DNA from 3 places in the Brachybacterium sp. GU-2 genome. Region 2 is predicted to be linked to each of the others. Evidence: riboswitches for the same ligand, from Rfam matches in the RefSeq annotation. Region 2 holds a riboswitch; each other region holds the start of a gene.
What was found. Region 2 has a riboswitch for thiamine pyrophosphate ahead of RBL05_RS04810 (ECF transporter S component). Riboswitches for the same ligand answer to the same signal wherever they lie in the genome.
Positions count from the first base shown of each region.

Region 1: another riboswitch for thiamine pyrophosphate. It lies ahead of RBL05_RS14745 (YkoF family thiamine/hydroxymethylpyrimidine-binding protein); the one in region 2 lies ahead of RBL05_RS04810 (ECF transporter S component).
Region 3: another riboswitch for thiamine pyrophosphate. It lies ahead of RBL05_RS12375 (bifunctional hydroxymethylpyrimidine kinase/phosphomethylpyrimidine kinase); the one in region 2 lies ahead of RBL05_RS04810 (ECF transporter S component).

Region 1 is NZ_CP133037.2:3,203,830-3,210,557, reverse strand. It holds gene RBL05_RS14755 (ATP-binding cassette domain-containing protein) at 1-157, opposite strand, end outside; gene RBL05_RS14750 (ECF transporter S component) at 147-839, opposite strand; gene RBL05_RS14745 (YkoF family thiamine/hydroxymethylpyrimidine-binding protein) at 836-1,603, opposite strand; TPP riboswitch at 1,641-1,749, opposite strand; gene RBL05_RS14740 (protein-L-isoaspartate O-methyltransferase family protein) at 1,800-2,408, opposite strand; gene RBL05_RS14735 (MBL fold metallo-hydrolase) at 2,416-3,168, opposite strand; gene purS (phosphoribosylformylglycinamidine synthase subunit PurS) at 3,385-3,654, shown strand; gene purQ (phosphoribosylformylglycinamidine synthase subunit PurQ) at 3,654-4,379, shown strand; gene RBL05_RS14720 (class I SAM-dependent methyltransferase) at 4,450-5,715, opposite strand; gene RBL05_RS14715 (pirin family protein) at 5,814-6,728, opposite strand, start outside.
Region 2 is NZ_CP133037.2:1,032,566-1,039,293, forward strand. It holds gene RBL05_RS04790 (ADP-ribosylglycohydrolase family protein) at 1-778, opposite strand, end outside; gene RBL05_RS04795 (hypothetical protein) at 849-1,652, shown strand; gene RBL05_RS04800 (M13 family metallopeptidase) at 1,684-3,708, shown strand; gene RBL05_RS04805 (hypothetical protein) at 3,705-4,271, shown strand; TPP riboswitch at 4,303-4,408, shown strand; gene RBL05_RS04810 (ECF transporter S component) at 4,456-5,037, shown strand; gene RBL05_RS04815 (ATP-binding cassette domain-containing protein) at 5,064-6,728, shown strand, end outside.
Region 3 is NZ_CP133037.2:2,726,102-2,732,829, forward strand. It holds gene RBL05_RS12355 (dihydrolipoyl dehydrogenase family protein) at 1-432, opposite strand, end outside; gene RBL05_RS12360 (thiamine phosphate synthase) at 475-1,137, opposite strand; gene thiM (hydroxyethylthiazole kinase) at 1,134-1,919, opposite strand; gene RBL05_RS12370 (MFS transporter) at 1,916-3,259, opposite strand; gene RBL05_RS12375 (bifunctional hydroxymethylpyrimidine kinase/phosphomethylpyrimidine kinase) at 3,256-4,947, opposite strand; TPP riboswitch at 4,938-5,030, opposite strand; gene RBL05_RS12380 (HNH endonuclease signature motif containing protein) at 5,340-6,728, shown strand, end outside.

The DNA.
Region 1 (6,728 bases), 1.5 Mb from region 2:
TCTCCCCGCTCCAGGGGCCGACACCGGCCCCCGAGGGCAGCACCGCCTCGAGCCCCTCGGCCACCAGCACCCGGGGGTCGCCGGCGGGAGCCGGTGCCAGGACCGGGCCCTGCTCCTGCTCCGGGGCCGCTCCCGCAGCGTGCGCCTCAGCGGACACGGCGCTCGGGGATCGGTGCCGCGTCCGCGGCGCCGATCGCGAAGTCGGCGAGCACGCCGGTGCGCTCGAGCGCGCGGACGATCACCTTCGCCAGCAGTCCGCCGAGCACGATCCCGGACAGCACCTGCACGCCGAGCCGGAGCGCGAGCAGGTCCTGGCCGTACCAGCCCATCCGGTACGCGGTCCAGAAGAACACCAGACCCGCGCCGAGCGCGCCGGAGGCGGCGAACACGCCCCAGCCGAAGCGGCGATAGCGGGCCAGGGCGAAGGGCAGCTCGGAGCCGATCCCCTGCAGCGCCGCGGAGAGCAGCAGCAGGGGGCCGACGGGGCTGCCGAGGAAGACCACCTCGATGATCGCGGCGAGCATCTCGGCGAGGATCCCCACGCCCGGGCGGCGCAGGATCGCGATCGCGACCGGCGCCACCAGCAGCCAGGAGCCGAACACGAGGTGCTGGGCGAGGTCCCCGGCCGGGCCCATCGCGATCGCCAGGCCGTTCCAGGCCTGCACGAACACCCAGTACAGGAACCCGAACACGACGCCGAGCACCACCACGAGCACGAGCTCGCGCAGGCTCAGCGGGGTGCGGCGACGGGACGTGCCGGCAGAGGCGGTCGCGCCGACGTCGGCGGGCGCCTCGGCGGACTCGTGCGCGGGCGCGGCGGTGCCGTGCTCCTCGGTCATCGCGCATCCTCCCGGCCCTCGTCGTCGGCGCCCGGTGCGTCGGCGCCCGCCGCGAGCTCCCGCACCTCGTGCGAGGGGCTGTTCAGCGAGAGGGTGAGGTGGCTGGTGACGTGCTGGACGCCGCGGCCGACGAGCAGCCAGCCGGCGAGCGCGGTCGCGATCACGTCGCCGGCGTCGCCCTCGAGCCGGGTGACGAAGTGCTCGGAGCCGCGGAAGGTGCCGAGGTCCTTCGCATGCTCGATCGCGGCGTAGATGTCGCGCATGTGATCGGGGGCGGTGCCGTCGACGGCGACCTCGTCGGCCAGCGGGTACAGGGCCCACTCGGCGCTCGCGAAGCGACCGGTGCGGCGCGGCTGCGGCACCTCGGTCGCGCGGGGGCCCGCGCCGCCGGGCAGCTCGCAGGCCACCTCGCCGGGGCAGCCGCGCGAGAGGAGCACGGAGAGGGTCGCGTGGTGACCGGTGCGGGCGAGGGCCTCGGCCAGGTCGATCAGGGCGCGCTGGAGGTGGGTCTCGTGGCCGCCGAGATAGGTCGAGACGTCCCCGGTCTCGTGCACGAGGCCGGTGAGGTCCAGCCGGGAGAGCGCATCGGTGAGGATCCTGGCGTAGTCCTCGCTCATCACGGCGGCGGTGACGCGGGCGCCGACGCCGAAGCCGAGCGGGGTCGCGGTCGGGTCGTCGACGGCTGCGGCAGACTCGGCGGACACGCCGGGCGTCCAGGCGGCGTCCTCGGTCGCGGAGGAGGTGCGGGCGGGCGATGAGGTCACGGTCCATGCCTTTCGTACGGGCACGGGCGCGCGGCGACGATCGCTCGGCGGAGCTCCCTGCGCCGGCATGATCCGGATCAGGTTCTACGGTCGGAGTTCGAGTACTCCCTCTCAGCCCGGCCTACCGGACTCCCGTGCACGCCCCACACCCTACCGGTCCCCGCCCGGCGCACGCCCCTCGTGTCCAGCGCTGCTGTCAGCGGGTCGTCGGCGGATCCTCGACGAGGGGGACGAAGAGATAGGCGCCGTGCTCGCTCACGGTGACCCCCTCGCCGTGACGCTCCAGGCGCAGCATCCGCTCGCGCACGGGGATCACCATGACGCCGCCGTCCGCGAGCTGCGCGACGAGGCTCTCCGGCACGGCGTCGGCCTGCGCGGAGACGAGGATCCGGTCGTACGGCGCGTCCTGCGGCGCGCCGAGCACGCCGGGGTGCGCGAGACGGATCTCGGCATCGGCCGTCCCCGCGTCCGCTGTCCCGGCGAGCGCGGCCCGGGCCGGGCCGATCAGCTCGGCGCGCCGCTCGACGCCGATCACCCTCCCCTCCGGTCCGCACAGCCGGGCCAGCAGCGCCGTCGTCCACCCCGATCCCGCGCCGAGGTCGAGCACTCGCTGCCCCGGTCGCACGTCGAGCAGGGAGAGCATGTTCCGCACCGTCGTGGGCTGGGAGTTCGTCTGGTCGTGACCGATCGGCAGGGGCCGGTCCTCGCCGGCGAGCCCCTGCAGCTCCTCGGGGAGGAACCGTCGCCGGTCGGTCGCCGCGAGCGCCTTCTCGAGGCGGCTCTGGCTCTCGGTCCGGTGCGACATGTCGCCGTCAGCTCCGGGCGACCTCGACGACGCCGTCCTCCGGCCAGTCCCTCACCTCGGTGCCCTCGGGGGCGAGGTTCGTGGCCTGGCGCAGGTAGATCGGTCGTCCGAGGTCGCTCGCGACCGCGTCGTGGACGGGCAGGGCGAGTCGCGGGCCGACGGCGCGGAGGAACTCGATGGTCTCGGACATCTTCGACCAGGGCGCTGTGACGGCGAAGGCGAGGACGTCGATGCCGTGGAACTCGGGGACCGGCTCGAGGGAGTCCCCGGTGATGCCGAGCCGCGGCCCGTCCCCGGCGGACAGGACGATCCCGCAGTTCCCGATCCGCGGGATGTCGGGGTGGATGATCGCATGGCGTCCGCCGACGGCCTCGAGCCGCAGCGACGGGTTGTCGCCGACGGGCGTGAAGCGGTGCGCCTCCCCGGCCGCGAGCGGGATCACCCGCTCCTGCGCGACGAGGGGTCCGCCGCTCCCCTCGCCGGCGCCGTCGTCGGAGGCATCGGCGGCGGTGAGCATCCGGGCGGTCTCCGGCTCGGCGATTACCTCGGCGTCGGACGCGGCGGCGAGCACCTCGCCCAGCAGCGCGGGGTCGACGTGGTCGGGGTGCTGATGGGTGATCACCACGGCGTCGAGGCTCGCGAGCTCCTCGGCGCCCAGGCCCCGCACCGCGTCGGCGCTGAAGCCGCCCGGATCCACGAGCAGGCGTCGCCCGGCGGTCTCCACGAGCAGGCAGGAATGGACGAGGTGGCGGATCTTCATCGGGTCCTCCCGGGGATCGAGGTCGCGTGCCTCGAACCTAGTCCCCCTCGCCCGGACCGTGCCAGGGCGGAGGGGCTCGTCCGATCGGGAAGCGCCGCCGTGGGCGCCCCGTCGGCACGGCCGCGTTCCTCGGTACGATGGGATTCTCGGGCCGAGCCCGAGCACCTGCCCCGGCACGCCGCCGCGCGCGCCACACGTCCCCTCAGGAGTGCCCCCATGCCACGTGTCGTGGTCCACGTCATGCCGAAGCCGGAGATCCTCGACCCGCAGGGCAAGGCGGTCGCCGCCGCGCTGCCCCGTCTGGGCTTCGAGGGCATCGCCTCGGTGCGCCAGGGCAAGCGGTTCGAGCTCGAGGTCGAGGGCGAGGTCACCGACGAGGTGCTCGCCTCCCTGCGCGAGGCCGCCGAGACCCTGCTGTCGAACCCGGTGATCGAGGACGTCGTCTCGATCGACGTGGAGGACCCCTCTGCGAAGGGCGCGGCCTGATGCGGATCGGTGTGGTGACCTTCCCCGGCACGCTCGACGACCGCGACGCGCTGCGCGCCGTGCGGCTCGGCGGCGCCGAGCCGGTCGCGCTGTGGCACGGCGACGACTCGCTGCACGAGGTCGACGCGGTCGTGCTGCCCGGCGGCTTCTCCTACGGCGACTACCTGCGCGCGGGGGCGATCAGCCGCTTCGCCCCCGTGATGGACAAGGTGGTCGACGCCGCGAACGGCGGCATGCCCGTCCTCGGCATCTGCAACGGCTTCCAGATCCTCTGCGAGACGCATCTGCTGCCCGGCGCGATGATCAAGAACGCGCACCGCGCGTTCATCTGCCGCGACCAGCCGCTGGCCGTGGAGAACAACCGCACCGCCTGGACCTCCGGCTACGAGGCCGGCCAGGTCATCCGGGTGCCGCTGAAGAACCAGGACGGCCAGTACGTGGCCGACGAGCGCACCCTGGCCCAGCTCGAGGACGAGGGCCGTGTGGTCTTCCGCTACGCCGCCGGTGCCACCCACGGCCCGGCCGGCTTCGAGCAGAACCCCAACGGCTCGCGCCACGACATCGCGGGCGTCACCAACGCCGCGGGCAACGTCGTGGGCCTCATGCCGCACCCGGAGCACGCGGTCGAGCCCGGCTTCGGGCCCGACGAGCCCGGCGCGGGCACCCGCACCGGCACCGACGGCCTGACCATGTTCAGCTCGGTGCTGCGCAGCCTGGTGGCCTGAGCGGCGACATCGCCTCGCCGGCCCCGAGGCCCCGTCACGGCAGCCTCCTCCCCGGGAGCGGCCTGCGCTGTCAGGCCCTGACCGCGCTCAGCACCGTGAAGCGGCGGTCGCGGGCGCGCTGGCGGACGGCACCGAAGCGGGCCTCGAGCTCGGGCCGGTAGCGCAGGTGGGAGTTGTGCACGAACCACAGCTGCCCGCCGGGGCGCAGCACGCGGGCCGCGGCGTCGAGGAGGCCTTGGACGAGCGTCGCGTCGACCACGGTGCCGTCGTGGAAGGGCGGGTTCAGCAGCACCAGGTCGGCGCTCGCCTCCTCGCACCGGGAGAGCGAGACGTCCCAGGTCACCTGCACCCCTTCGCGGTCCAGTCCGGTGGCGGCGAGGGTCGCGCGGGTCGAGGCGACCGCATCGGCGTCGTCGTCGCTGCCGAGCACCCGCATCCCCGGCAGCGCGGCGGCGAGATACGCGGTGAGCAGACCGTTGCCGCAGCCGAGGTCGACCGCGAGGGGCAGGTCGCCGGCGTCCCCGTCCGCGCGGGCCATCGCGTTCTCCCCGGCTCCGTCCTCTGCGGCGGTGCCGGACTGCTCGTCTCCCGTCGCGAGCTCCCCGCCGTCGACCGCTCGATCGAGCGCCTCGAGCAGCAGGAGGGAGCCGGCGTCGGCCCGGGCCCCGCCGAACACGCCGCTGAGGCCGCGCAGCGCGAGCGCCTGCTCCTGACCGCGCACCGCGATGCGCGCCTCACCGGTCGCGGGCTGCGCGGCGTCGACGTCGGCGCGCGGGCCGGAGGCGACGAGGGCGCGGGACTTGCCCAGTCCGCGCGAGCCGCGCACCTCGGAGAACACGGCGGCGAGGGTGTCGTTCTGGGAATGGGTCATGTGCTTGACGCGGCCGCCGGCGACGAGGGTGAGGTCGTCCCGCCCGCTGCGCTCCGCGACGACCGCGAGGCGTCGGGCGAGGTCCTCGAGCGCGGCGAGGGACTTCGGCAGACGGGCCAGCGCGAGATGCGCCTCGGCCCCGGCCGCGAACTGCTCGAGCGGGGCGGGCTCCGCATCCGTCGGCAGCACGAGGCGCCCGGCCTCGAGCGGACCGGGCAGCAGCGTGGCGAGCGCGTCGGTCTCCGCGCGGGAGCTGGTCCAGGACAGGACCCGCGCGCCGGGGTGGTCGGAGAGGAGCTCGAGCGCCTCGGCGGTGAGCACACCGGTCGTATCCCCGATCACGAGCATGTCGCAGGGGCAGCCGATCTCGCCGTGCTCCTGGGCGGCGCGCAGGATCACCCGCTCGGTCTGGTCGGGGGCGGGGAGCTCGTCGGTCGGCTCGGGCTGGGAGGCGGTGCTGGTCATGAGATCTCTCGTGCAGTGGGATGGAGGGCAGGGACGTCGGGTGCAGGGCGGGCCGTGCAGCGTTCCTCGGGGGCGGGGGCGCGGCCCTCGCGTCGGTCTCAGGCGGGCATGCCCCGCCGTCCGCGCGAGCGCAGGCGCCCGCCGGGCAGCCTCGGGGCGGGCAGCGCGGCGGGGGTGTGCGGGGCGAAGGGGCCGAACTGCTCGTCGTCCTCGGCGAGTCCCCCGCGCTCACGGGCGCTCTGCGCGATCGGGGCGTTCTCGAGTGCGAGCTCGACGCCGATCTCGGCCTGGTAGCGGGCGCGGAACGCCTCGATCTCCTCGTGGGAGCGGCCCACGAAGTTCCACCACATGATGATGTCCTCGCCCAGGGGCTCGCCGGAGAGCAGCATCAGGCGGAGGTCCTCGTCGCCGGTCACCTCGATCTCGAGGTGGTCGACGTCGTCGGGCAGGACCATCAGCTCGCGCGGCGCGACATCGGCGCGCAGCGACCGGGCCGACGACTCGTCGTTCGTTCCGCCCGTCGCAGGTCCCGTCCCGCGGGCCGTCGTGAGCCGCGCGGTGCCGCGGTCCACGAGCACGCCGTGCTCGTGGCCCGGGTCGAGGTCGAGCCGCAGCGTGCTCCCGGCACGCAGCTCGAGCTGGGCCATGCCGAGGTCCGTGTCGGTGACGACGGGGCTCGCGTCCTCGAGCAGGTCCCCGTCACCGTCCACGCCGTGCAGCGTCCCGAGGCCCACGCGGGCGCGGGCCGTGCCGGTCGCGACCTCCGTCGGGGTGTGGACGAGGAACTCCTGCTCGCGGAAGCGGGTCCGGTCCGGCAGGGCGTACCAGAGCTGGACGCCGTGCAGCACGGTGGTGTCGTTCGCGGAGAACTCCGAGTGGGTGATGCCGGAGCCGGCGACCATGAGGTCCACGTCGCCGGGCCGCACCAGGGCGTGGCTGCCGATCGAGTCGCGGTGGGTGATCGCCCCGTCGAACAGCCAGGACACGGTCGCGAGCCCGGTGTGCGGGTGGCG
Region 2 (6,728 bases):
ACGCCGCCTGGAAGGCGCCGACGACCCAGCCGTTGCGGCGGAACATGACCGGGGTCGACTCCTCCGCCTCCTCGATCCGATCCTGCCAGACCGTGCGGCGCTCGGGCTCGAGCTGGTCGAGGCCGACGCGCACGTCGAGCTCGCCTGTGAGGATCGCGTGGCGCACGGCGAAGCCCCACAGGATGCAGGCCTCGATCGTGTCCGGATGCACGTGTGTCAAGCGGCACACCGAGGCGATCGCCTCGGCCGCGTCCGCGTCCGGGGAGAGCAGATAGGGCAGCACCGAGGCGTGGGCGCGCATCAGGGAGCCGTTGCCCGCGGAGGTCGGGTGGTCCTCGTGCGCCTTCGCGGCCGCGGCCCGGAAGTCGACCGCGCGCGGCGCGTAGTGGCCCGCCTCGCGGCCGATGTCCGCCGCGGAGCGCAGCACGTGGGAGGTGAGGTTCCCGATGTCCGGGGTGCCCAGCGACCACGAGTACCACTCGCGCGCGATGTGGTCCTGCGCGGACTCGAGCCGCAGGTCATGGTGGTCGGAGGCGGCTAGAGCGGCTTCGAGCACGACGATCGCCATCGAGGTGTCGTCGGTCCACTCCCCCGGCTGCCAGCCGAGCACGCCGCCGCCGATCATGGCGATCTCCTCGGAGTCGACGACAGGGGCCTGGAACTCGTAGGGCGCCCCGAGCGCGTCCCCGGTCGCCGCGGCCACGACGGCGCCGACCGCCCGCTGCCGCTGCGCCGCGGTCAGCCCGGGGGCCTGGGAATGCTTCTCGTCCGTCCTCACGAGCCCATGGTTCCACAGGTCAGGCCCGGGCCGGGCCCCGTTACCCTGGTGGGGACCGAGAAGGAGCCCCATGACCGACACCCCCGCGGAGCCCCGCCCGCACTGCGACGACCCCCACGATCCCCATGACCACACCGGCCATGACCATCCCCCCACCGGGGCGGATCTCGTCCGGGACCTCGTCAAGGGCCTGTCGATCCAGGCCCTGCTGATCCCCGCCCTCGCGATCGTGATGCTGGTGGCGATCCTGCCCTTCGCCCCCACCACGCCGGTGCCGCTGCTGCTGGGCATCGGGCTGGGCGCCCTGCAGCTCGTCTCCCTCGTCGCGACGAGCCTCTTCGTCGCCCGCACCCGCCGCCAGCTCGCCGTGAACCCGGGGCTGGTCGCGGTGCGCAGCGTGCTCGAGGAGGTGCTGCGCATCGCCGCGGTGCTGCTCGCTCTCGTGCTGTGGCCGGCCGACATCCGCTCCGAGCTCGGGGTGTGGGTGGGCGCCGGCTGCGCGCTGGTGTGGATCGTGCTGGCGACCGCGCAGACCGTCGCGACCCGGCGCCGCATCGCCACGCCCGGCGACTGGTCCGAGGAGGCGATCTCGACCCTGCTCTCCCAGCGCGTCGGCGCCCGCGAGACCGTCGTGATGCGCCTGCTGGACGTGCTCGGCACCGTGATGTTCCAGCTCGGCGCGACCGTGCTCGTGATCCTCTCGCCCGTGCTCGCCGTCGGCACCGCCGTGCTCTCGATCGGCACCGGGCTGTCGACCCTCGTCCTCCAGCGCAGGCCTCCGGCGGAGCGCTCCCGCACCACCTGGGCGTACATGCCCGTCGCCCTCGGCGCGCTGACCCTCGCCCTGGCCGTGCTCGGACTGCTGAGCCTCTGACCGACCGACCCCACCACCCCCGCAGGAGCCGATGATGACCGCAGCCCTCCCCTCCGGACTCGACCTCGAGCAGGTCGACGCCGCCGCCCGCCCCCAGGACGACCTCTTCGGCCACGTCAACGGCCGCTGGCTCGCCGAGCACGTGATGCCCGCCGACCGGTCCAGCGACGGCGCCTTCCACGCGCTGCGCGACCTGTCCGAGGAGCGGGTGCGGGAGATCGTCGAGGAGGCGGCCGACGACGTCGCGCGCAGCGCGGACGAGGCGGGGAGCCTGCCGGTCCCGACCACCGACCACGCCCGGATCGGCACGCTGTACCGCATGTTCATGGACACCGAGGCGATCGAGGCCGCCGGCCTGTCCGGCCTCGTCGGCCTGCTCGACGAGATCGGGGCGATCCGGGACCTCGAGGGCCTCGTGCGCCGGATGGCGGCGCCCGACTCGGGGGCCTCGGCGGTGCTCGCCTATGTGTGGACCGACGACCACGACTCCTCCCAGTACCAGGTCAAGATCCATCAGGGAGGCCTCGGCCTGCCCGACGAGTCCTACTACCGCGAGGAGCACCACGCCGAGACCCGCGAGGCCTATGCCGCGCACCTGGCGAACCTCGCCCGCCTCGCCGAGCTGCCCGGCCGTGCCGGGCTCGCCGTCGGCGGCCCCGAGGAGCTCGCCCGCGCCGTGCTCGACTTCGAGACCCGGCTCGCCGCCTGCCACGTCGACGTGGTCCGCCTGCGCGACCGGGAGAAGTCCGACAACCCCATGGACGCCGCGCAGCGCCGCGAGCTCGCCCCCGCCTTCCCCTGGGACGCGTACATCGAGGGCACCGGCGCGCCGGCCGCGGCCTTCGACGTGGTCTCCGTCGGCCAGCCCGAGTTCGTCTCCGCCGCCGCGGAGCTGCTGGCCGGGGAGGACCTCGCCGTGCTCCGCACCTGGCTCGCCCTGCACACCGTCTCCTCCTACGCCCCCTATCTCCCCGCCGCGCTGGTCGAGGAGGACTTCGACTTCTCCGGCCGCGTCCTCTCCGGCGCGGAGGAGCTGAAGGAGCGGTGGAAGCGGGGCGTGGCCCTGGTCGAGGGCGCGGTCGGCTTCGCCGTCGGCCGCGAGTACGTCGCCCGCCACTTCCCCGCCGCCCACAAGGAACGGATGACCGCGCTGGTCGACGCACTGATGGACGCCTACCGCGACTCGATCAGCTCGTTGGACTGGATGACCCCGGCCACCCGCGAGAAGGCGCTCGCGAAGCTCGAGAGGTTCACCCCGAAGATCGGGTACCCCGAGAAGTGGCGCGACTACGACGGCCTCGAGCTCGTCCCCGGCGACCTCGTCGCGACCGTCCGCGCCTCCCGCCGCTTCGAGGCGGACTTCGAGTTCTCGAAGGTCGGCGGGCCGATGGACGAGACCGAGTGGCACATGACCCCGCAGACGGTCAACGCCTACTACAACCCCGGCCGGAACGAGATCGTCTTCCCCGCCGCGATCCTCCAGCCCCCGTTCTTCGACGCGGAAGCCGACGACGCCGTGAACTTCGGCGGGATCGGCGCGGTGATCGGCCACGAGGTCGGCCACGGCTTCGACGACCAGGGCTCGAAGTACGACGGGGACGGCAACCTCGTCTCCTGGTGGACGGAGGAGGACCGCGAGGCCTTCGACGCCCGCGCCGCCCGTCTCATCGCGCAGTACTCGGAGCTCTCCCCGCGCGAGCTCGACGACTCCCACCGCGTCAACGGCGCCCTCACCATCGGCGAGAACATCGGCGACCTCGGCGGGCTCTCCATCGCGGTGAAGGCCTATCTCGCCAGCCGCTCCGAGGAGGAGGCCGCGGCCGAGCTCGACGGACTCACCGGCCTGCAGCGCGTGTTCTGGTCCTGGGCGACCGTGTGGCGGGGCCGGAACCGGCCCCAGGAGGCGATCCGCCGCCTCGCCGTGGACCCGCATGCGCCGATGGAGTTCCGCTGCAACACGGTCGCCGGGCACCTCGACGAGTTCCACGAGGCCTTCGACGTGCGCGAGGGCGACGGCATGTACCGCGCCCCCGAGGACCGGGTGAGCATCTGGTGAGGCCCGATCCGCCCTTCCACGTCGGGCGGACGGTGCCCTCCTCCGTGGGCTGGACCCGCGTCGTCGTCACGGTGGTGGCGGGCCTGATCGTGTCGGGCCTGCTGCTGCAGCGCGGCTCGGCGCCGGGCGCGATCGCGGTGCTCGCCGCCTTCGCGCTGCTGGCGCTGTGGACGTGGATGGCCCAGGCCACCCGCTTCGTGGTCGACGAGCGCGGGATCACCGTGAGCCTCGGCGGGTTCCTCCCCCGTCCCACCTGGCCGGTCGAGGACTTCCGCACCGTGCAGCTGCGGGAGATCCCCTCCGGCACCGTGGGCGCCGCCCTCGGCGGCTACGGCTGGCGGCGCGGGAGGGCGATGACCCCGAAGCCCGAGGAGCTCACCCCCGTCGGCGCGCGGAAGATCTTCACCGTCGCCGAGCAGCAGCGGCCCTACCGGATGCTGGTCACCCGGCCGGGCACGACCGTGGAGATCATCGGGACGAAGGACACCTGCTACATCCTCTCCCCCGTCGACCCCCAGGCGGCCGCCGATGCGATCGACCAGGCCATCCGTGCCCGCCGCTGAGCGTGCTCCTGGGCTAGACTGTCTGCTCGTCATCCACTGACAGGGGAGCACCGTGCGGTGCTGAGAGTGCGCCGACGGCGCAGACCCTCGAACCTGATCCGGCTCGCACCGGCGTAGGGAGTCGGGATTTCCGTGGAGCACCGCCGGTGCTCCGCGCCCCTTCCAGGACTTGGGAGGAGACGTGATGACCCGTTATCGCACCGTCGATCTGCTGGCGACCGTGCTGATCGGGGCGGCCTTCGGGGTCGCCTTCCTCGGCTACGGCCAGCTCTACACCCTGATCGGCCCGCTGACCGCGGCGTTCAAGCCTGCCGAGGGGCTGCTGGCGGGGATCTGGTTCCTGCCGGCCGTGCTCGCCGCGCTGCTGGTGCGCAAGCCCGGCGCCGCCCTGCTCGCGGAGATGGTCGCCGCCGTGCTCTCGATGCTGCTGGGCAGCCAGTGGGGCTGGGGCACCGCCGTGTCCGGTCTCATGCAGGGCGGTGGGGTCGAGCTCGCCTTCCTGCTCACCCGCTACCGGCGCTTCACCCTGCCCGTGGCGGTGCTCGGCGGCGTGCTCTCGGCCTTGCTCGAATGGGGATGGGAGAAGGTCGCCTACTACCAGGAGATGAGCTGGGCCTTCTCCGGCACGATGCTCGCCTTCTTCCTGCTCTCGGGGGCGCTGCTGTGCGGGGTGCTGGGCTGGGCGGCGAGCCGGGCGCTGATCGCGACCGGCGCGGTGGACTCCCTGGCCTCGGGCCGGGAGGCGGCCCGCGCGGTGGAGGCCTGAGCACCGGGACCGTCCCGGCGGCGTCCGTGCACGTCGACGGGCTGCGCTGGCGGCCGCTGACCCGGCGCGAGCCGACCATCGAGGGACTCGACCTCGAGATCCCGCCCGGGCAGCGAGTGCTGCTGGCCGGGGCGAGCGGCAGCGGGAAGTCGACCGTGCTGCGGGCGCTGGCCGGGCTGCTGGACCCCGAGGATGGGGACGGCGAGGGGCTCGTCCCCGCCCCCTCCCGGCCCGGGGAGCGGGGCCTGCTGCTGCAGAACCCGGTGCACGCCCTCGTCGGCGCGACCATCGCCCGCGACGCCGCCTTCGGACCGGAGAACGCGGGCCTGCCCCGGCCGGAGCTCACCGAGCGCGCCGCCCGGGCGCTCGAGGCGGCGCGCGTCGACCTCGACCCCGAGCGGGCGCCGTTGGACGCCTCGGGCGGTCAGCAGCAGCGGATCGCGCTCGCCGGTGCGCTGGCCCTGCGCCCCGACCTGCTGCTCCTGGACGAGCCGACCTCCATGCTCGATGCGCCGACGGCCGAGGAGGTGCGAGAGGCGATCCTGACGGTCGCGGGCGGCCGCACCCTCGTCGTCTCCGAGCACCGTATCGGGCCCTGGCTGCCGCACGTGGACCGGCTGATCGTGCTCGGCCCTCGCGCCCGGGTGCTCGCCGACGGAGCACCGGGCGAGCTGCTCTCCCGGCAGCGGGAGGTGCTGATCGAGGCGGGAGTGCTCGAGGAGGGGACCGCCGCCGAGGAGGCGCCGGGACCGGCCGAACCCGGCGAGGCCGTCGCCGCGCTGCACGGCGTCACCGTGCCCGCCCGGGGGCTCACCGCGCCGCAGGACCTCGAGCTGCGCTCCGGGCGGCTGACCGTGCTGACCGGCCCCTCCGGTGCGGGCAAGACCTCCCTGCTGCGCGTGCTCCTCGGCGCGGCGGAGCCTGGCGCGGGCACCGTGACCCGCCCCGAGCCCTCCCGGATCGCCCTCGTCCCGCAGGACCCCGAGCACTCCTTCGTCGCGACGACCGTGCGGGAGGAGGTCCTCGCCTCCCCCTGGGCCACGGACGAGGACCTCGCGGACGAGCTCCTTCAGCGGGCGGGCCTCGCCCCGCTCGCCGGCGCCCACCCCCACCGCCTCTCCGGCGGCGAACAGCGCCGTCTCGCGATCGTCGCAGCCCTCGCCCAGCGCCCCGGCCTGCTCGTGCTCGACGAGCCGACCGTGGGCCTGGACGCCCGGCGGCGCCGCGAGGTGCTGGAGCTGCTGCGCGAGGCGAGGGCCCGCGGCACGGCGGTGCTCGTCGCGAGCCACGACGAGCTCCTCGTCGCCGCGGCCGACGCGCGCCATGACCTGCCCGCCCCGGCGCCGGGCGCGGTCCCCACGCCCTCGCTCCGCCGGGTCCCGGCCGACGCGCTGAACCCGCTGACGCTGAGCCTGATCGGGATCCTCGCCGCGATCGGCTCCTTCGCCGTGCAGAGCTGGCAGGGCGGGCTGCTCGCCCTCGCCCCGACCGTGCTGCTCGCCCCGCTGGCGGTGCGGAGCCTGCGCGGCGCGGCCCTGCGCCTGCTCCCGATCGTGCTCTCTGCGGCGGGGCTCGCCTGGACCACGGCGCTGCTGGGCGAGGCGCCGCCGCTGTCCGGGGAGGCATGGCTCGTCGGCCTGAAGGAGGCCGCGCGGATCACCGCTTTCGTCGCCCCCGGGGTGCTGGCCCTC
Region 3 (6,728 bases), 1.7 Mb from region 2:
GGCGACGAGGCGCTGCGGAGCGCGCCCGTCGGCCCCGACGACCTCGACCTCGCGCTCGCCCACGAGTCGGCCGTGCCCGCGCACCACGTGCAGCCCCGCGCCCTCGGCCCAGGAGACCTGGCCCTCGTCGGAGTAGTGGGAGACCCAGGTATCGCGCCGGGCCAGCAGCGCCTCGGCGTCGACCTCGGGGGTGGTGATGCCCGGCAGGTGCGCGGCGGCGTCGGCGACGGCGAGGGGGCGCAGCAGCGCCTTCGAGGGCATGCAGGCGTAGTAGGAGCACTCGCCGCCCAGCAGCTCGCCCTCGACGATCGCTGCAGTGAGGTCGGTGCCCTCGGTCGCGTACTGGGCGACGTTCTCGCCGACCGCCCCGCCGCCGAGAACGATCACGTCGAAGGAGGTCGCAGCATCGGGGGCGGGAGCATCAGCAGTCATGGTCCGACGCTACGCCGGAGCCCGGGCGTTGTCACGGCCTCGTCAGCGCCGGGTCCGGCCGCCCATCCCGTCGAGCACCTCGCGCACCGCCGCGGCGGGGTCGGGGGAGTCCATCACCGCGCGCACCAGCGCGAGCCCGGCGACGCCCGTTCGGGACAGCGCCGGGGCGTCGGCCGGGGTGACGTCCCCGATCGCGACGATCGGCAGCATCGTCGCGCGCACCAGCGCCGGATAGCCGTCCACCCCCAGCGGCTCCCGGCCGGAGTCCTTCGTGGGGGTGCGGCGGAACGGCCCGGCGCCGAGATAGTCGAGGTCGAAGGCGACGTCGGCCGAGTCGCGGACCAGGTCGAGCGTGCCCGTGGTCAGCCCGATGACCGCGTCGTGGCCGAGCAGGGCGCGGGCGTCGGGGACGGGCAGGTCGTCCTGGCCGAGGTGCACCCCGTGCACGTGCGCCCCGCGGGCCCGGGCCGCCGCGGCGACGTCGGCCCGATCGTCGACCAGCACCCGCGTCGTGGGATTCGCCGTGCGAACGGCCTCGGCGACGGCGAGGACGAGCTCGAGCAGCTCCCGCGTGCTCGCCTCCTTCGCCCGCACCTGCACGACCCCGGCCCCGGCCGCCGCGACCTCGGCGGCGACCTCGACGGTGCGCGGGCCCGTACCGGAGGTGACGAGATAGCAGCGCAGGTCGAGGGGGCGGGCGTTCACGGGAGGTCTCCGATCTCGTCGAGGGCGTCGAGCAGGTGCATGCGGAAGCTGCCGGGTCCGGTCGCGCGCGACGCGGCGCGCTCCCCGGCCAGAGCCATCCAGGTGGTCGCGGCGAGCGCGGCCTCGAAGGGATCCTCCCAGACGGCGGTGCAGGCGGCGGTCAGCGCACCCAGCAGGCAGCCCGTCCCGGTCACGCGCGGCAGCAGCGCGGAGCCGCGGGCGAGCCGGGCCTCGCGGCTCGCATCCAGCACCAGATCCACTGCGCCGGAGACGGCGACGGCCCCGCCGGTGCGGCGGGCGACCTCGGCGGCGGCGCCGGAGGCGGACTCCGCGGCGGCGGTCGAGTCCGCGCCCCGCCCGCCTCCCGCTTCGCCCACCAGGGACAGGACTTCGGAGGCGTTGCCCCGCACCGCCGTCGGCCGCTGCTCGATCAGCCGCCGCGCGAGCGGGGTGCGGACCGGGGCGATCCCGATAGCCGTCGGGTCCAGCACCCACGGCCGGCCGTCCTCCCGCGCGACCGCGACGGTGGCGGGGATGCCGTCCATCGCGTCGGTCGAGAGGGTGCCGAGGTTGATCAGCAGCGCGTCCGCGACGGTCGAGACGACGGGCGCCTCGACGACGGTCTCGGTCATCATCGGCCGCGCCCCGGCGGCGAGCAGCCCGTCGGCCACCAGCTGCATCGAAACGGTCGCGGTGAGGCAGTGGACCAGCGGCGCCGCCTCCCGCACCGCCGCCAGGACGGGCAGGGCGCGGGCGAGATCCCGGTCATCGGCGGGGCTCATCGCGTGCTCCGCTCGGCGACCGTGTCGAGGTCCGCGTCGATCTCGCGCGGGGAGAGCCGCGGGCCGAGCAGCGCCCCGACCACCACGAGCAGCCCGCCGAGCGCGACCATCCCCATCACCGTCGTGTGCCGGCCGAGCAGCGGCTCGAGCGCCGGCACGTAGAACGGGTACAGCGCCGGCAGCACGAGGGAGAGGCTGTAGGCGGAGCCGTAGCCGGTCGAGCGGATCGCGGTGGGGAACCGCTCGGAGAGATAGGAGGCGATCGGACCGTAGGCGGAGACCGTCGCGACCTGCAGCAGCGCGGCGAGCAGCGCCGCGACGGCGAGGGTCGGCGCGGTGACCGCCGCCCACCACAGCACCGGGCCGACGAGCCCCGCGACGGCGCCCCACACCACGAACAGGAGGCGCCTCCCGACCAGGCTCGAGAGGTGCCCCGCGAGCACCATCACGAGGGCCTGCGCGATCGAGGCCGCGCCCATCACCAGCGGCACCGCCTCCGGGGCGATCGGCGAGTCGGTGGACAGCCGGGCCGTCAGCAGCAGCACGGTCGAGTCGGTGAGCAGCCACAGCCCCGTCATCAGCACGAACGCCGCCCAGAACGCGGACGCCCACCGTCCGGTGAGCAGGCTGCGGAGGCCCGGTCGCGGGGCCGACGGGGCGGCCGACGCCGGTGCTCGCCGGGCCTGCGGCGCATCGACCACGTGCCGCCGGTAGTAGAGCATCATCGAGATCGACAGCGCCGCGCCCGCGACGAACAGCGCCCGCCAGCCCCAGACCGCGTACTGCTCCGGTCCCAGCATCGCCAGCAGCGCCGCGACGGCGAAGGCGATCGTGGCCTGCGCCCACGGCGCCATCGAGAGGATCAGCCCGCTCATCAGTCCGCGCCGCCCCGGCCGCGACCACTCCATCGCCAGCGGGATCGCGGCCGAGTACTCGCCGGCCACGAAGATCCCGCCGAGGAAGCGCAGCGCCAGGATCAGCGCGACCGTGCCCGGGCCGAGCACCTGGTGGGTGGGGACGAGGGCGATCGCGAGCGCGCACGCCGCGGTGCCCGCGATCGCAAGACGGGTGGTGCGGGTGCGCCCCATGCGGTCCGCGATCCGCCCGAACACCACCCCGCCGACAGGCCGGCCCAGCAGCATCGCGACGATGATCAGCGCCGCCGCCGACGCGGTCGCCGACGGGCCCGCGATCACGAGCATCGCCGGGGCCAGCGCCGTGACCGGCAGGAACACATGGATGTTGTCGATGAAGTTTCCGACCACGCCGGCGCGCAGCGCGGCCCGGCCCTCGGGCGGCAGGGCGCGGGTGCCGGTCGCGGGGATCGAGGCGGCGGTCATCGGGTCGCCCCCGCGAGGGCCGGAGCCGGGGAGAAGGCGGCGGCGTCCACACGTCGTGCCTGTTCGAAGAACTCCAGCTCGTGGCGGCAGGCGAGGAGGAAGGCGCGGGCCGCCTCGGCCCGCACCTCCGGGTCGGCGCCCTCGAGCTCGCGCTCGACGACGCCGAGCGCCCCGCGCACCCCCTCCACGAAGGTGGGGTCGCGGTAGGTCAGGAGCCACCCCGCGTAGGGGTGCTCGTCCGGGACCTCGGGCAGGCTCGCCCCGACCTGCGCGTACAGCCAGAAGCAGGGCAGCGCCGCGGCCGCCCCGACGGCCGTCGGGTCGCCGAGCGCCCGGGCGAGCAGGAAGTCGGTGTACGCGCTGGTCACCGGGCTGACGGCCACCTCCGCCGCGTCGGGGCGGGCCGCGAGCCAGGCGCGGTGCAGCTCGAGCTCGGTGTCCACACAGTGCCGGGAGGAGTCCGACCAGAACTCCCGCGCGGCAGGGGCTTCCGAGATCTCGGCCAGGGTCGCGAGGGCGCGGGAGTAGCGCTGCAGGTAGTGGGCGTCCTGGGCGAGGTAGAACGAGAACTGCCCCTCGGGCAGGCTCCCGTCCACGAGCGCCGCCACGAAGCCGGAGTCCTCGATCGCGCCGGCGAGCGGCGCCCCGGCCGCCCACAGCGCCTCGGTCCATGGGCCGACGGGCGGGACGGAGGCGGCGGGGCCGTCGGCCGTGACCAGGGCGGCGAGCTGCGACGGTTGCTCCCACCGCTCCGGCACCGCGCCCGCTGCCACCCACGGCGCGGCCGATCCCGCCGCCGCGAGGCGCCGTGCCCGGTGCGCATGGTCGACGGGACCGTTCCCGCTCCCTACCTGCAGTGCCGCGCCGTGCGCGATCGCCTCGTGCAGCCAGTCGGTGACCCAGGCGAGCGCCGTGGCCGGGTCCTCGCCGGCGCCGAGGCGGGTCGCGAGCGCCGCCGCGAGGGAGCAGCCGGTGCCGTGCGTGCTCGTCGTGTCCACCCGCGTGGAGTGCACCCGGTGGCGGGTCCCGTCGGCCCCGATCCAGGTGTTGGTGACCGCACGGCTGTCGAGGTGTCCGGTCTTCACCACGACCGCGACGCCGGTCGCCTCCGACCAGCGGGCGGCTTGGGCGAGGGCCTCGTCCTCGGCGTGCGCGCGGGGCTCGCCGGTGAGGACGGCGAGCTCGTCGATGTTCGGGGTGACCACGGTGGCGAGGGAGCAGAAGCGGATCATCGCCTGCTCCGCCTCGGGCTCCAGCAGCCTGTCGCCGCTGGTCGCGACCATCACCGGGTCGACCACGAGCACTCGCGGCGGATGGGCGGAGAGCCAGGTATGGACGGCCTCGATGATCTCGGCGGTGCCGAGCATGCCGGTCTTGACCGCCTCGAGCTCGACGTCGTCGGAGACCGCGCGGAGCTGCTCGGCGAGGAACTCCGCAGGAGGGACGTGGATGTCGCTCACTCCGTGGGTGTTCTGCGCGACGACCACGGTCACCGCCGCCATGCCGAAGCCGCCCGCGGCGGCGATCGACTTGAGGTCCGCCGCGGTGCCGGCGCCTCCCGTCGGGTCCGTGCCCGCGATCGAGAGCACGCGCGGGGCCGACGGTGCGGGGCGGTCGGGTGCGAGTCGACCCGGCGCGGCGACGCGGGGGAGGGCAGCGGGAAAGAGGGTGCAAGGATCCGAGCTCATGCGGACATCCCTTCGCTAGTACGAACTAGATCAGGTTCCACGGGTGTGATCTCAGCGCCTCGGGCGCACCCCGTGTCCAGTGGCCGAGTCTAGGCCAAACGGTGGGGGAGGGCCGGGACGTCCGGAGCCGATGCCCCTCTACCGCAGGGGTCCGACAGACGATGCGAACCCCTCGAGAACCGGTGGATGACATTGTGGAAAAGGGGGTTCTGTGGAGGGAAGGTGTGGATGGAGGGGCGTATAGCGGTCGAGATGCGCCACTCGATCAGAAAGTTATCCACATATTCCTCCCGGACCTTTCCTCCATCCGTGTCGGTCACTACTGTGAAGGGGTCGGGTCGAAAGGGGCGGTGCACCGATGCGTCGCCGACGCGGAGGGGAAGGAGGGGCCGATGAGCATTACGCAGCCGGAGCATCCGTCGGGCGATGAGATCGCCGACGACGCACGCGACGCGGTGCGTTCCGAGCGGTCGGATGCCGCCGCACCAGATACCTCCGCACTGGAGGTCGCCCTGCCCTCGGTTCTCGCCTCGTCGTCGGCGGTGACGGCATCGCCGTCGGCCCCTGCCACCACCTCCCCGGACCCCGCCGACGATGCCCTGATCGCGGCGCTTCCTGCACGTTTCCGCCGGGTCGGCGCACGCCAGGCTCGTACTCGTGACGCGCTGCCCGATCTCGGCGGCTGCGCCGACGACCCCGCCCTGAGCGAGGCCGCGCAGCGCGTGTGGGGTGCGGAGCGCGCCACTGCCCTCGCGCTCGCTGCGCAGTACCGCGCTCTCGCCGCCCTGCACGAGTTCGAGGGCGAGTACGAGGATGCCTGCGAGCTCGACGAGGTCGAGACGCTCTGCGCCGCACTCGGCCTCCGGGTCACTCGCAGTGCCGCGAGCTGGCGACTGCGCGACGCGTACCAGGCCGTGAACCATTTCCCGCGCACCCTCGAGAACCTCGAATCCGGAAGCATGCCGTCGGCCTGGTTCCAGAAGATGCTGAAGACCTCGCAGAAGCTCTCCGAATCCTCCAGGAGGCATCTCGATGCCGTGATCTCGACATGGTCCACGGATATCAGCCCGGAACGATTCTTCACGCTCCTGCGCGCCCTCATCGAGCATCTCGCCGAGCGCGAGAGCCGTCCCGATCCCGTCGCCGCGCTCGAGCGCACCGTCGAGCTGCTTCCCGGCGCGGAGGCCGGCACCGGGACCCTGAGGATCACGGGCCCGATCCCCGAGATCCTCGCCCGGTGGAAGTCGATCGACGAGTCCGCCCGCGCCGTCCAGGCGGCGCAGCGTGCGGCGCTCCGCGACGGCACCCCGATCCCGCACGACCCCGACGGCGTCGTCCTCGGGACCGGCAGGGCCCTTCCGCTCACCCGGCTGCGCTACGCCCTGATCGACACCGCCGACCTCGACGTCGACGGGGTCGCCGTCCCCGCCGAGCGGTTCCGCCTCAACGTCACCGTGCCCGTGCTGACCCTGCTCGGCGCCTCCGACCAGGCCGGCATGCTCGACGGCGTCACCCCGCTGCCGCCCTCGATGGCGCGTTCCCTCGCCGGCAGCTGCACCGTCTGGCACCGCGTCCTCACCAGCGCGAGCAGCGGCGCCTTCCTCCCGCTCCCGGCCGACCGCGTCACCCCCACCCCCGCGATGCTCGAGCACCTCCGGCTCCGCAACGGGCAGTGCGCCGTCCCCGGGTGCACGCGCCCCACCTCCTGGGCCTCCGAGTGCGACCACATCGAGGAGTGCCTGCGCGGCACCCCGGGCGAGGGCGGCGCCACCGAGGTCGAG